3 regions of the Pseudomonas sp. 1L-B-1-E-C1 genome follow, and region 2 is predicted to be linked to each of the others. Evidence: predicted binding sites of a transcription regulator. Region 2 holds the regulator's gene; each other region holds the start of a gene.

Region 1 (4,191 bases), on a different contig from region 2:
TCGCCCAGATAAATCCCTTGCCAGGTACCCAGTGCCAGTCGCCCTGCCGCAACCGGCAGACTGATCTGGCAACCGAGTACGCTGGCTTTGAAGTGCGCCGGGAGATCATCCGGGCCTTCGTCGTTGTGCTCGTAGCCGTCTGTTCCTTGTGGGATCAGGCGATTGAAAAATCGTTCGAAGTCGCGACGAACTGCCGGATCGGCGTTCTCGTTGATGGTCAACGACGCCGACGTGTGCTGCAGCCACAAATGCAACAGACCGACCCGACAGGTCTTGAGTTCAGGCAAGCCTGCGAGCAACTCGTCGGTTACCAGATGAAAGCCCCGGGGCCGTGCCCGCAGGGTTATCAGAGTCTGTTGCCACATACAGTTCTCCGCTCGTTCGGGGCGCATTCTAGCGTGCTCTGAAAAAAAACAAAGGCCCTAATATTCCTGCAGCGATGTAAGCGATTGCCCGCAGAAAAAGCCTCGTCGTAAAGACGACCAAAGCCGTAAGAAAAATCCTTTCAGCCGCTCCCTGAATGACAAATCCCGGACAAAAAAATGCCCGGCGAACCGGGCAATTTTTTCAGTGCGCGTACTTACAGGTTGTAGCCGCGTTCGTTGTGTTGTGCCAGATCGAGGCCGACCGACTCTTCTTCCTCGGTAACACGCAGACCCATGACGGCATCCAGCACCTTGAGGATGATGAAGGTGACGATGGCGGTGTAGATCACCGTGAAGCCGACGCCCTTGATCTGAATCCAGACCTGCGCGCCAATGTCAGTCACGGTGCCGAAGCCGCCCAGTGCCGGTGCGGCAAACACACCGGTGAGGATCGCGCCGAGGATACCGCCGATACCGTGCACGCCGAAGGCATCCAGGGAATCGTCATAGCCGAGTTTGCGTTTCAGGGTGGTGGCGCAGAAGAAGCACACCACGCCTGCGGCCAGACCGATCACCAGTGCACCCATCGGGCCCACGGTGCCAGCGGCCGGGGTGATCGCGACCAGACCGGCGACCACGCCCGAAGCAATGCCCAGTGCGCTTGGCTTGCCGTGGGTGACCCACTCGGCAAACATCCAGCCCAGTGCCGCAGCCGCAGTGGCGATCTGCGTTACCAGCATGGCCATACCGGCAGTGCCGTTGGCAGCAGCAGCGGAACCGGCGTTGAAGCCGAACCAGCCGACCCACAGCATCGCCGCGCCCATCAGCGTGTAACCGAGGTTGTGCGGAGCCATCGGCGTGGTCGGGAAACCTTTGCGCTTGCCCAGTACCAGGCACGCGACCAGACCGGCGATACCAGCGTTGATGTGCACCACGGTGCCGCCGGCGAAGTCGAGCACGCCCCAGTCCCACATCAGGCCGCCGTTACCGGACCAGACCATGTGCGCGATCGGTGCATAAACCAGGGTGAACCAGACGCCCATGAAGATCAGCATCGCGGAGAACTTCATGCGCTCGGCGAACGCACCGACGATCAGCGCCGGAGTGATGATCGCGAAGGTCATCTGGAAAGTGATGAACACAGCCTCAGGGAACAGCGCCGCCGGGCCGGTAATGCTCGAAGGCGTGACACCGGCGAGGAACGCCTTGCCCATGCCACCGAAGAACGAATTGAAGTTGACGACGCCCTGCTCCATGCCGGTGGTGTCGAAGGCAATGCTGTAGCCATAAATGACCCACAGGATGCTGATAAGACCGGTAATGGCGAAGCATTGCATCAGCACGGAAAGAATGTTTTTCGAGCGAACCATGCCGCCGTAGAACAGCGCCAGGCCGGGGATGGTCATGAACAGCACCAAGGCTGTCGAGGTGAGCATCCAGGCGGTGTCGCCGGAATTGAGGACTGGCGCTGCCACTTCGTCTGCCGCCATGGCGATGCCGGGCATTACGATGGACAACAGGGCGCCTAGCCCTGCGAATTTACGCAGAGTCATATTGTTTTCTCCTGGGGCGTTGGGTTTGTGGCGGCGCTTAGATCGCGTCGGTATCGGTTTCGCCGGTACGGATGCGGATCGCCTGTTCCAGATTGACCACGAAGATCTTGCCGTCACCGATCTTGCCGGTGTTGGCCGCCTTGGTTATCGCCTCGATAACCCGATCCAGATCCTTGTCGTCGATGGCCACGTCGATTTTCACCTTGGGCAGAAAATCGACCACATATTCCGCGCCGCGATACAGCTCGGTGTGACCCTTCTGCCGGCCGAAGCCTTTGACTTCAGTGACGGTAATGCCCTGCACGCCGATTTCGGACAGCGACTCGCGCACGTCGTCCAACTTGAACGGCTTGATGATGGCAGTGACTAGCTTCATGAAACTCTCTCCCGAATTGGTGGACTTGCCCCAGGAAAACAAACCCGTCTCAAGTCTAAGCGCAGTGCCTGGCTTTGTAACGCATCGTTGACGCCAGCTAACCGCATCAGACGAAACTCCCCGCTTCGTCTGCCGCACTGCATTCGTCACAGCGACTGCATCAGTGCATGGGTCGTGGGTGACTAAGCAGAAACCTTGCCAGCTCGGCAAAATCCCGGCATTTCAACCGTTTAGCCTCGGTTGCGCGCACTGGCGCAGAAAAGCGTTTACCGATACGCACAACAACGGTGCGCCACCGTCCGTCCCCCTGCGCGAAAAGCGTGCATCCGTGCGACGGGATTGACTATAGACACTGCGTGATACACTGCCGGCCATTGTTTCCAGGACATTCCCCATGCTCGCGCCCAAAGACTTCCTCGACGCCCTGAGCGGCACCGCCTCCCGCCTGTTCAGCGGCGACACGCCACTGCCGAAAGCCGAAATCGAAAGCCAGTTCAAGATGCTGCTGCAGAGTGCCTTCAGCAAACTCGATCTGGTCAGCCGGGAAGAGTTTGATAGTCAGATGGTCGTACTGGCCCGCACTCGCGCTCGCCTCGAAAGCCTCGAAGCCAAAGTCGCCGAGATGGAAGCCAAGCTGACACCGCCCGCGGAATAAATCGCGTCCCCTGTAGGAGCTGCCGAAGGCTGCGATCTTTTGATCTCCGGCCCTTCAACCATCCCGGCAACGTCCTACAACCTGCACCACCGCCGTCCGATTGCGCCGAAAAGCCCAGGTTTCTAAGCTCATCTGATGCTGAATGTTCAGCACCGGGTTTGGCGACCCGAACAGCTTAAGGCGCACGACAACCATGATGGCGGGTACATTTACCGCCACATCGTTTCATGGCGGTTGTGCGTGGGAGACCTTCGGGTCTGCCGGATTCCTTTTGCTCCGGTTCGCCAACCCGCGTACAACTGCCACCTAATCGTTTGGCGACGATTGAGGGCAGCCCCTTAAGCAAGAGGAACTGCTCAATGAATCAAGAAGAGACTTATCTGACCCCGCACATCTTCACCCGCCACAAACTCCCCCCTCCACGCCCTCCTCATCCAGAACTAACCCTGGCTCTGCGCACGAGACCTGAGCCGCCTGCTGCACATCTACCTCAACGAACGCATGCTGCGAAAACTCGACCCCGACCAATACCAAACCCGCAAACCTTGACCCACAACCAGATCGAAAACGTCCTGCTGATCAGCGAATCCGGCATCTACGCCCTCCTCGTCTACCACTACTGCCCCGAATACCGAGCCCTGCGCGAATGGCTCACCCACCAGGTCATCCCCACCCTGCGCGACTCCCAACATCCCAGCACAAGCGAACGTCCACACCTGAGCCTGCTCAGTTGGCCGGACATGACGTTGAGTTTGTTGCACTGGAATAATCAGCCGTGGATACGGTTGCAGGATGTGCCACACATGGTGACGGAGCGAGAACAGGTAAACCGCACGGTTGTGAACTCATGGTGGAGAAAGGCTCTGCAATTGATCTGAATTTTGCGCTGCAACCTCACCAAAGGTCATTTCAGCGATACCACTGAAATGACCTTTTTTGTGTCTTCGTTATCTCCCCCCCCTACTCCGGAATCCTCCACTCACAGAAGTAACGTCCTACAAAACGCGTCCCCCACGTCTGATTTCGCTGCCTCCTCTCTGCTGGCTATCTTCTGCGACCAGATCCAAACAGATGAAAACAATGAGAAGAAAAGGCAAAGCAACGGATCTTCGTAACCAGACATTCAGATCAAACTCGCGAAAGATCGCCTACAAATTCTTTCTCAAGGACATGGCCCCGAGAATCCCAAGTATTGATGCAGCAGCGGTCAAGTTTGAGCCAATTACCCCAGCAGCGATAAAG
Region 2 (4,191 bases):
GTCAGCCTGTCGATCGACAGCGGTCAGATCGTCGGCCTGCTCGGCCCGAACGGCGCCGGCAAGACGACCTGTTTCTACATGATCGTCGGCCTGGTGCAGGCCGATCAGGGCCGGGTGCTGATCGACGATCTGGACGTCAGCCACCAGCCGATGCACGGCCGCGCCAAAGCCGGTATCGGCTATCTGCCGCAAGAAGCGTCGATCTTCCGCAAGCTGTCGGTCGCCGACAACATCATGGCGATCCTCGAGACTCGCCCGGAACTCGACAAGGCCGGCCGTCGCAAGGAGCTGGAAAGCCTGCTGCAGGAATTCCACATCAGCCACATCCGCGACAACCTCGGCATGAGCTTGTCCGGTGGTGAACGCCGCCGGGTGGAAATCGCTCGCGCTCTGGCCACTGCGCCGAAATTCATCCTGCTCGACGAACCGTTCGCCGGTGTCGACCCGATCTCGGTCGGCGACATCAAGCAGATCATCCACCACCTCAAGGCCAAGGGCATCGGTGTGCTGATCACCGACCACAACGTCCGCGAGACGCTGGATATCTGCGAAACCGCTTACATCGTCAACGACGGTCAACTGATCGCCGAGGGCGATGCCGAGACCATCCTGGCCAACGATCTGGTCAAGGAAGTGTATCTGGGTCACGAGTTCCGCCTGTAAGCGCGACAGCGCTGTATCGATTCAAGGCGCATTTATCCGCTTTAATTGTTACAGCGCTCTAGGCAAACACTTCAGTTTCAGGCATATAATTTGCTTAAGTTTGGCGCTTCGGCGCCCTGTAGTGGATGGCGCAAAGCGCCGGCGAATAAGGTGTTAAGCCCCTGCCATGAAACCATCGCTAGTCTTGAGAATGGGCCAGCAGCTGACGATGACACCGCAGCTGCAACAGGCCATCCGTCTGCTCCAATTGTCGACCCTGGACCTGCAACAGGAGATTCAGGAGGCTCTGGAATCCAATCCGATGCTCGAACGCCAGGAAGAAGGCGACGACTTCGACAACGCCGATCCCTTGGCCGACAACGCCGAACAGAAGCCCGCCGAAATCCAGGAACCCTCCTATCAGGAAACCGCCCCGACGGTGGACAACCTCGAGGATGGCGAATGGAACGAGCGCATCCCCAATGAACTGCCGGTGGATACCGCCTGGGAAGACGTCTACCAGACCAGCGCCAGCAGCCTGCCCAGCAGCGATGACGACGAGTGGGATTTCACCACCCGCACCTCCGCCGGGGAGAGCCTGCAGAGCCATCTGCTCTGGCAACTGAACCTGGCGCCGATGTCCGACACCGATCGCCTGATCGCCGTCACCCTGATCGACTGCATCAACAATCAGGGTTATCTGGACGAGACACTCGAAGAAATTCTTGAAGCATTCGATCCGGAACTGGATATCGAGCTCGATGAGATCGAAGCCGTCCTGCATCGCATCCAGCAATTCGAACCCGCCGGGATCGGCGCACGCAACCTCAGCGAATGCCTGCTCCTGCAACTGCGCCAATTGCCAGCCAAGACGCCGTGGCTGTCCGAGGCCAAGCGTCTGGTCGCCGATTACATCGACCTGCTCGGCAGCCGCGATTATAGCCAGTTGATGCGGCGCATGAAGCTCAAGGAAGACGAACTGCGCCAGGTCATCGAACTGGTGCAGAGCCTCAATCCGCGTCCGGGCTCGCAGATCGAGTCGACCGAAGCCGAATACGTCATTCCTGACGTGATCGTGCGCAAGGACAACGAGCGCTGGCTGGTCGAGCTGAACCAGGAATCGGTGCCACGCCTGCGTGTCAACGCCCAGTACGCCGGTTTTGTGAAGCGTGCCGACACCAGCGCCGACAATACCTTCATGCGTAATCAATTGCAGGAAGCCCGCTGGTTCATCAAGAGCCTGCAGAGCCGCAACGAAACCCTGATGAAAGTGGCCACGCAGATCGTCGAACATCAGCGCGGATTCCTGGAATACGGCGACGAAGCGATGAAACCGCTGGTACTGCATGACATCGCTGAGGCGGTCGGCATGCACGAATCGACGATTTCCCGAGTGACCACGCAAAAATTCATGCATACCCCGCGCGGTATTTATGAGCTGAAATACTTTTTCTCCAGCCACGTCAGCACCTCCGAAGGCGGCGAATGCTCGTCCACGGCGATTCGCGCGATCATCAAGAAACTGGTCGCGGCGGAAAATCAGAAAAAGCCGTTGAGTGACAGCAAGATCGCTGGTTTACTGGAGGCACAAGGCATTCAGGTGGCTCGCCGCACCGTCGCCAAGTACCGCGAATCCCTCGGAATCGCGCCTTCGAGCGAACGCAAGCGGTTGATGTAAGCCACGTTACAGCGTTCCAGTGGCAGGCTTTTCGGCCTGCCGCTTTATGCACTGGCAACGAAGGAGAAGCTGTATGCAAGTCAACATCAGTGGACACCAACTGGAAGTGACCCAACCTCTGCGTTCCTACATCGAGGAAAAACTCCAACGACTGGAGCGACATTTCGACAAGATCACCAACGTGCAAGTCACGATGTGCGTCGAAAAGCTGAAGCAGAAGATCGAAGCCACCTTGCATATCCCCGGCAGCGAAGTGGTCGCCAACGCAGAAGATACCGACATGTACGCTGCGATCGACTCACTCACCGACAAGCTGGATCGCCAACTCAAAAAGCATAAGGAAAAGACCCAGAGCCTCCTCCAGGGCGCGACCGGTCGTTAACACCCCTATCCCATGATCCGACTTGAAACCATCCTGACCCCCGGCCGTTCCCAGGTGAACGCGCCGGGCGGCAGCAAGAAAAAAGCCCTCGAACAGATTGCCAACCTGATCCACCGCGAAGTGCCGGATCTGGCGATGCAGGATGTCTTCGAGGCGCTGATCGCCCGTGAAAAACTCGGTTCCACCGGTTTTGGCAACGGCATCGCCATTCCCCACTGCCGCCTCAAGGGCTGCACGGCGCCAGTCAGTGCCCTGCTGCACCTCGAAGCTGCGATTGATTTCGACGCCATCGACGGCGCCCCGGTAGACCTGTTGTTTGTGCTGCTGGTCCCGGAAGCCGCGACCGATGCGCATCTGGAATTGCTGCGCCAGATCGCCAGCATGCTCGATCGCAAGGAAGTGCGCGACAAACTGCGTAGCGCCCCGAGTAACGAAGCCTTGTACCAGGTCGTACTGGACGAGCAGAACGGGCACTGATCATGCGTTTGATTATCGTCAGTGGCCGTTCGGGCTCGGGTAAAAGTACCGCCCTGAATGTCCTTGAGGACAACGGTTACTACTGCATCGACAACCTGCCGGCCGGCTTGCTGCCGGAACTGGCCGAGCGCGCGCTGATCCACACCGAGCTCGCGCAGCCGCTGGTTGCCGTGTCGATCGATGCGCGCAACCTGCCCAGCCATCTGTCACGTTTCCCGGAATTGCTCGAAGATGTGCGTGCCAAGCATATCCAGTGCGATGTGCTGTATCTGGACGCCGACGAAGAAACCCTGCTCAAGCGTTTTTCCGAAACACGCCGTCGCCACCCGCTGAGCAACGCCAATCGCTCACTGGCCGAAGCGATTCAGGATGAAAGCGCCCTTCTCGGGCCGATCGCCGATCTGGCCGACCTGAAAATCAACACCACCAACCTGAATCTGTATCAACTGCGCGACACCCTGAAGTTGCGCCTGTTGAATCAGCCGGAGCCCGGTACCGCATTCCTGGTTGAATCTTTTGGCTTCAAGCGTGGCATGCCGGTCGATGCCGATCTGGTCTTCGATGTGCGCTGCCTGCCCAATCCGTACTGGAAACCGGAGCTGCGCGCGCAGTCCGGACTCGATGCACCTGTGGCCGAGTACCTGGCGGAACAGCCGGATGTCGAAGAAATGTATCAGGACATCTACACCTACCTGAACAAGTGGCTGCCACGTTTCGCCGCCAGCAACCGCGCCTACGTCACCATTGCCATTGGCTGCACCGGCGGGCACCACCGCTCCGTCTACCTGACCGAACGCCTGGGTCAGGCCCTGCAGAAAACCCTGAAGAACGTCCAGGTTCGCCACCGCGACCTCACCTAAAGGATTCACACCGCGATGCCTGCTCGTGAAATCGAAATCATCAATAAGCTGGGTCTGCACGCCCGGGCGTCAGCCAAATTTGTCGGCGTAGCGGGTCAGTACCCAGACTGCACGATCAGAGTGGGTCGCACGCCAGAGACGACTGTCGACGG
Region 3 (4,191 bases), on a different contig from region 2:
CTCCCGAAGGAGGCCTCTTTCTGTCACGCCACTTTACGCAGCGCTACCGGATCAGCAGCTGTAGTACAGCTCATATTCCAGTGGGTGTACGAAGGTGCGAACCTTGATTTCTTCTTCCGATTTCAGCGCGATGTAAGCGTCGATGAAGTCGTCGGAGAACACGCCGCCCTTGGTCAGGAACGCACGGCCCTTGTCCAGCTCTTCCAAGGCTTCTTTCAGGCTGCCGCAAACCTGTGGAATCTCTTTCGCCTCTTCAGGCGGCAGGTCGTACAGGTTCTTGTCGGCGGCATCGCCTGGGTGGATCTTGTTCTGGATACCGTCCAGACCGGCCATCAGCAGTGCTGCGAAAGCCAGGTACGGGTTGGCAGCCGGATCCGGGAAGCGTGCTTCGATACGGCGGGCTTTCGGGCTCGACACGTAAGGAATACGGATCGAAGCGGAACGGTTACGCGCCGAGTAGGCCAGCATTACCGGAGCTTCGAAGCCTGGCACCAGACGCTTGTAGGAGTTGGTCGCCGGGTTGGTGAAGCCGTTCAGGGCCTTACCGTGCTTGATGATGCCGCCGATGAAGTACAGAGCGGTATCGGACAGGCCGGCATAGCCTTCGCCTGCGAAGGTGTTCTTGCCGTCTTTCCAGATCGACATGTGCACGTGCATGCCCGAACCGTTGTCGCCGTAGAGTGGCTTCGGCATGAAGGTCGCGGTCCGGCCGTAAGCGTCGGCCACGTTGTGCACAACGTATTTCAGGGTCTGAACTTCGTCAGCTTTCTTCACCAGGGTGTTGAACTTGACGCCGATTTCGTTCTGGCCGGCAGTTGCCACTTCGTGGTGGTGAACTTCAACCGACTGACCCATTTCTTCCAGTGCGTTGCACATGGCGGTACGGATTTCGTGGTCGTGGTCGAACGGTGGAACCGGGAAGTAGCCGCCTTTCACGCCTGGACGGTGACCCTTGTTGCCGCCTTCGATGTCCTGGTCGGACATCCACGAACCTTGCTCGGAGTAGATCTTGAACATCGAGCCGGAGATGTCCGACTTGAATTTAACCGAGTCGAAGATGAAGAATTCTGGCTCTGGACCGGCGAATACAGTGTCACCGATACCGGTGGCTTTCAGGTGCTCTTCGGCACGCTTGGCGATCGCACGTGGATCGCGGTCGTAGCCTTGCATGCTCGAAGGCTCGATGATGTCGCACACCAGAATCAGGGTTGGGTCTTCGGTGAACGGATCGAGTACGGCCGTTTCGTCGACCGGCATCAGGATCATGTCGGAGGCTTCGATGCCTTTCCAGCCGGAGATGGAGGAACCGTCGAACATCTTGCCGACTTCGAAGAAGTCGTCATCCAGCGCATCGCGAGCCGGCATGGTCACGTGGTGCTGAGTGCCTTTGGTGTCCGTGAAGCGCAGATCAATCCACTTGACGTCATGATCTTTGATGAGTTGAACCGACTTCGACATAGTGTCCTCCGGGTGAATTAGGGCGGGTAGTGGATGCCCTTAATAATGGTGATGCCGGCGCGAATACTCTGCCAAGGCAACCTGCCTCACAAGGGAGCAAATTGCATGCCAGTGCCCCAGCATGGGTTTTTTGCCCCAAATTCACGCTTATTAAGGTGCGCGAGGTAGTGAATCGAGAAATCTCGCCCCGTAATGTTGCGTTTGAATTCAGAAATGACCTGTTTTGGTGCGTGTAAAACCTTCTGCACATTAACTGGTTAAACCTTGAGCAATTTCCGCTATAATCCGCGCCCCCCTTTTTCGGCTGGCCGTTCGCGCGCTGTTTTCATGAAACTTATCGTAAAAGTCTTCCCCGAGATCACCATCAAAAGCCGACCTGTACGGACGAAATTCATCCGCCAGTTGGCCAAGAACATCCGCACCGTGCTCCGTGACCTGGACCCGGCCGTGGTGGTGAACGGCGTGTGGGACAACCTCGAGCTGGAAACCCGCGTCACCGACGCCAGAGCCTTGAAAGAGATGGGCGAGCGCCTGACCTGCATGCCGGGCATCGCGCACTTTCTGCAGATCGACGAGTACCCGCTGGGCGACTTCGACGACATCACCGAAAAGTGCAAACAGCACTACGGCGATGCGCTGGCCGGGAAGTTTTTCTCGGTGCGCTGCAAGCGCGCAGGCAAGCATGCCTTCAGCTCGATGGACGTGGAAAAATACGTCGGCAGCAAGCTGCGTCGTGAGTGCGGTGCAGCCGGAATCGACCTGAAAGCGCCGGAAATCGAAGTTCGTATCGAAGTTCGCGACAAACGGTTGTTCGTGATTCATAGCCAGCACAACGGCATCGGCGGCTACCCCCTGGGTGCGCTGGAGCAGACGCTGGTATTGATGTCCGGCGGCTTCGATTCGACCGTGGCGGCTTACCAGATCATGCGCCGCGGCCTGATGGCGCATTTCTGCTTCTTCAATCTCGGCGGGCGTGCCCACGAATTGGGCGTAATGGAAGTCGCGCATTTCATCTGGAAGAAGTACGGCAGCTCGCAACGCGTGCTATTTGTCAGTGTGCCGTTCGAGGAAGTGCTGGGCGAAATTCTCGGCAAAGTCGATAACAGTCATATGGGCGTGGTTTTGAAGCGTATGATGTTGCGCGCCTCGTCCGAGATCGCCGAACGCTTGCACATCGATGCGTTGGTCACCGGTGAAGCGATCTCCCAGGTGTCGAGCCAGACGCTGCCGAACCTGTCGGTGATCGACTGCGTGACCGACAAGCTGGTGCTGCGGCCGCTGATCGTCGCGCACAAGCAGGACATCATCGATACGGCCAACGAGATAGGCACCGCCGATTTCGCCCGGCACATGCCGGAATACTGCGGCGTGATTTCGGTCAACCCCAAGACCGCCGCCAAGCGTGGCCGGGTTGAGCACGAAGAGAAAGAATTCGACATGGCGGTACTCGAGCGTGCGCTCGCCAACGCCAAACTGGTGCCGATCGATCGGGTGATCGACGAATTGGGCCAGGATTTGCAGATTGAAGAAGTCAGCGAAGCGCTGGCCGGTCAGATCGTGATCGACATCCGCCACCCGGATGCCGCCGAGGATGACCCGCTGGAACTCGCCGGCATAGAGGTACAGACGATGCCGTTCTATGCAGTGAACGCACGTTTCAAGGAACTGGACCCTACTCGCCAGTACCTGCTGTATTGCGACAAAGGCGTGATGAGTCGCCTGCATGCCCACCATTTGCTCAGTGAGGGGCATGCCAATGTGCGCGTTTATCGACCGAGCTAAGTGCCCGGGGCTGTTTGCCTGTGGCCTGCGTCACCGGCCCCCCGACACCGCCGTCAAGCTGTAACGGCCATGCCGGACACTACTGCTAATCGCTGCCATGACTTGTCAGCAAACCGAATCCTCTGATCGAGATACACAAGTGATCGAAAATCTACGCAACATCGCCATCATCGCCCACGTTGACCACGGTAAAACCACCCTGGTAGACAAACTCCTGCGTCAATCCGGCACCCTGGAGCGCAACGAGCTCAACGACGAGCGCGTGATGGACTCCAACGACCAGGAAAAAGAGCGCGGTATTACCATTCTGGCGAAGAACACCGCCATCAACTGGAACGGCTACCACATCAACATCGTGGACACCCCGGGCCACGCCGACTTCGGCGGCGAAGTTGAACGCGTAATGTCGATGGTCGACTCCGTTCTGCTGCTGGTTGACGCTCAAGACGGCCCTATGCCGCAAACCCGCTTCGTGACCAAGAAGGCTTTCGAAGCCGGCCTGCGTCCAATCGTGGTGATCAACAAGGTTGACCGTCCAGGCGCACGTCCGGACTGGGTTCTGGACCAGATCTTCGACCTGTTCGACAACCTAGGTGCTACCGAAGAACAACTGGACTTCCAGGTTGTTTACGCTTCGGCTCTGAACGGCATTGCCGGTCTGGACCACACCGCCATGGCGGAAGACATGACTCCGCTGTACCAGGCGGTAGTCGACCACGTTCCGCCTCCGGCCGTTGACCGTGACGGTCCGTTCCAGATGCAGATCTCCGCTCTGGACTACAACAGCTTCCTGGGTGTTATCGGTGTTGGCCGTATCGCTCGCGGTCGCGTCAAGCCGAACACCCCGGTTGTCGCTATCAGCGCCGACGGCAAGCGCCGCAACGGTCGTATCCTGAAGCTGATGGGTCACCACGGTCTGCACCGCATTGACGTTGACGAAGCAGCAGCTGG

What was found. The regulator sigma-54, encoded in region 2, starts transcription at its own class of promoters, with help from an activator protein. The targets are predictions, from matches to a motif close to ANTGGCATNNANNTTGCTNT.
Region 1: glnK (P-II family nitrogen regulator) is a predicted target of sigma-54. The motif match lies at 2,478-2,497, and genes of this name have one in related genera.
Region 3: glnA (type I glutamate--ammonia ligase) is a predicted target of sigma-54. The motif match lies at 1,552-1,571, and genes of this name have one in related genera.

The regions. Positions count from the first base shown of each region.
Region 1 is NZ_JBXAWN010000003.1:356,761-360,951, reverse strand. Features, by position in the region: gene AC0Z4S_RS07905 (secondary thiamine-phosphate synthase enzyme YjbQ) at 1-365, opposite strand, end outside; gene AC0Z4S_RS07900 (ammonium transporter) at 581-1,918, opposite strand; gene glnK (P-II family nitrogen regulator) at 1,956-2,294, opposite strand; gene AC0Z4S_RS07890 (accessory factor UbiK family protein) at 2,689-2,949, shown strand; partial or broken gene AC0Z4S_RS07885 (BRO-N domain-containing protein) at 3,309-3,827, shown strand; gene AC0Z4S_RS07880 (N-acetyltransferase) at 4,021-4,191, shown strand, end outside.
Region 2 is NZ_JBXAWN010000004.1:184,035-188,225, reverse strand. Features, by position in the region: gene lptB (LPS export ABC transporter ATP-binding protein) at 1-663, shown strand, start outside; gene AC0Z4S_RS09110 (RNA polymerase factor sigma-54) at 830-2,320, shown strand; gene hpf (ribosome hibernation-promoting factor, HPF/YfiA family) at 2,394-2,702, shown strand; gene ptsN (PTS IIA-like nitrogen regulatory protein PtsN) at 2,715-3,179, shown strand; gene rapZ (RNase adapter RapZ) at 3,182-4,039, shown strand; gene AC0Z4S_RS09090 (HPr family phosphocarrier protein) at 4,055-4,191, shown strand, end outside.
Region 3 is NZ_JBXAWN010000002.1:204,688-208,878, forward strand. Features, by position in the region: gene glnA (type I glutamate--ammonia ligase) at 52-1,458, opposite strand; gene thiI (tRNA uracil 4-sulfurtransferase ThiI) at 1,786-3,240, shown strand; gene typA (translational GTPase TypA) at 3,380-4,191, shown strand, end outside.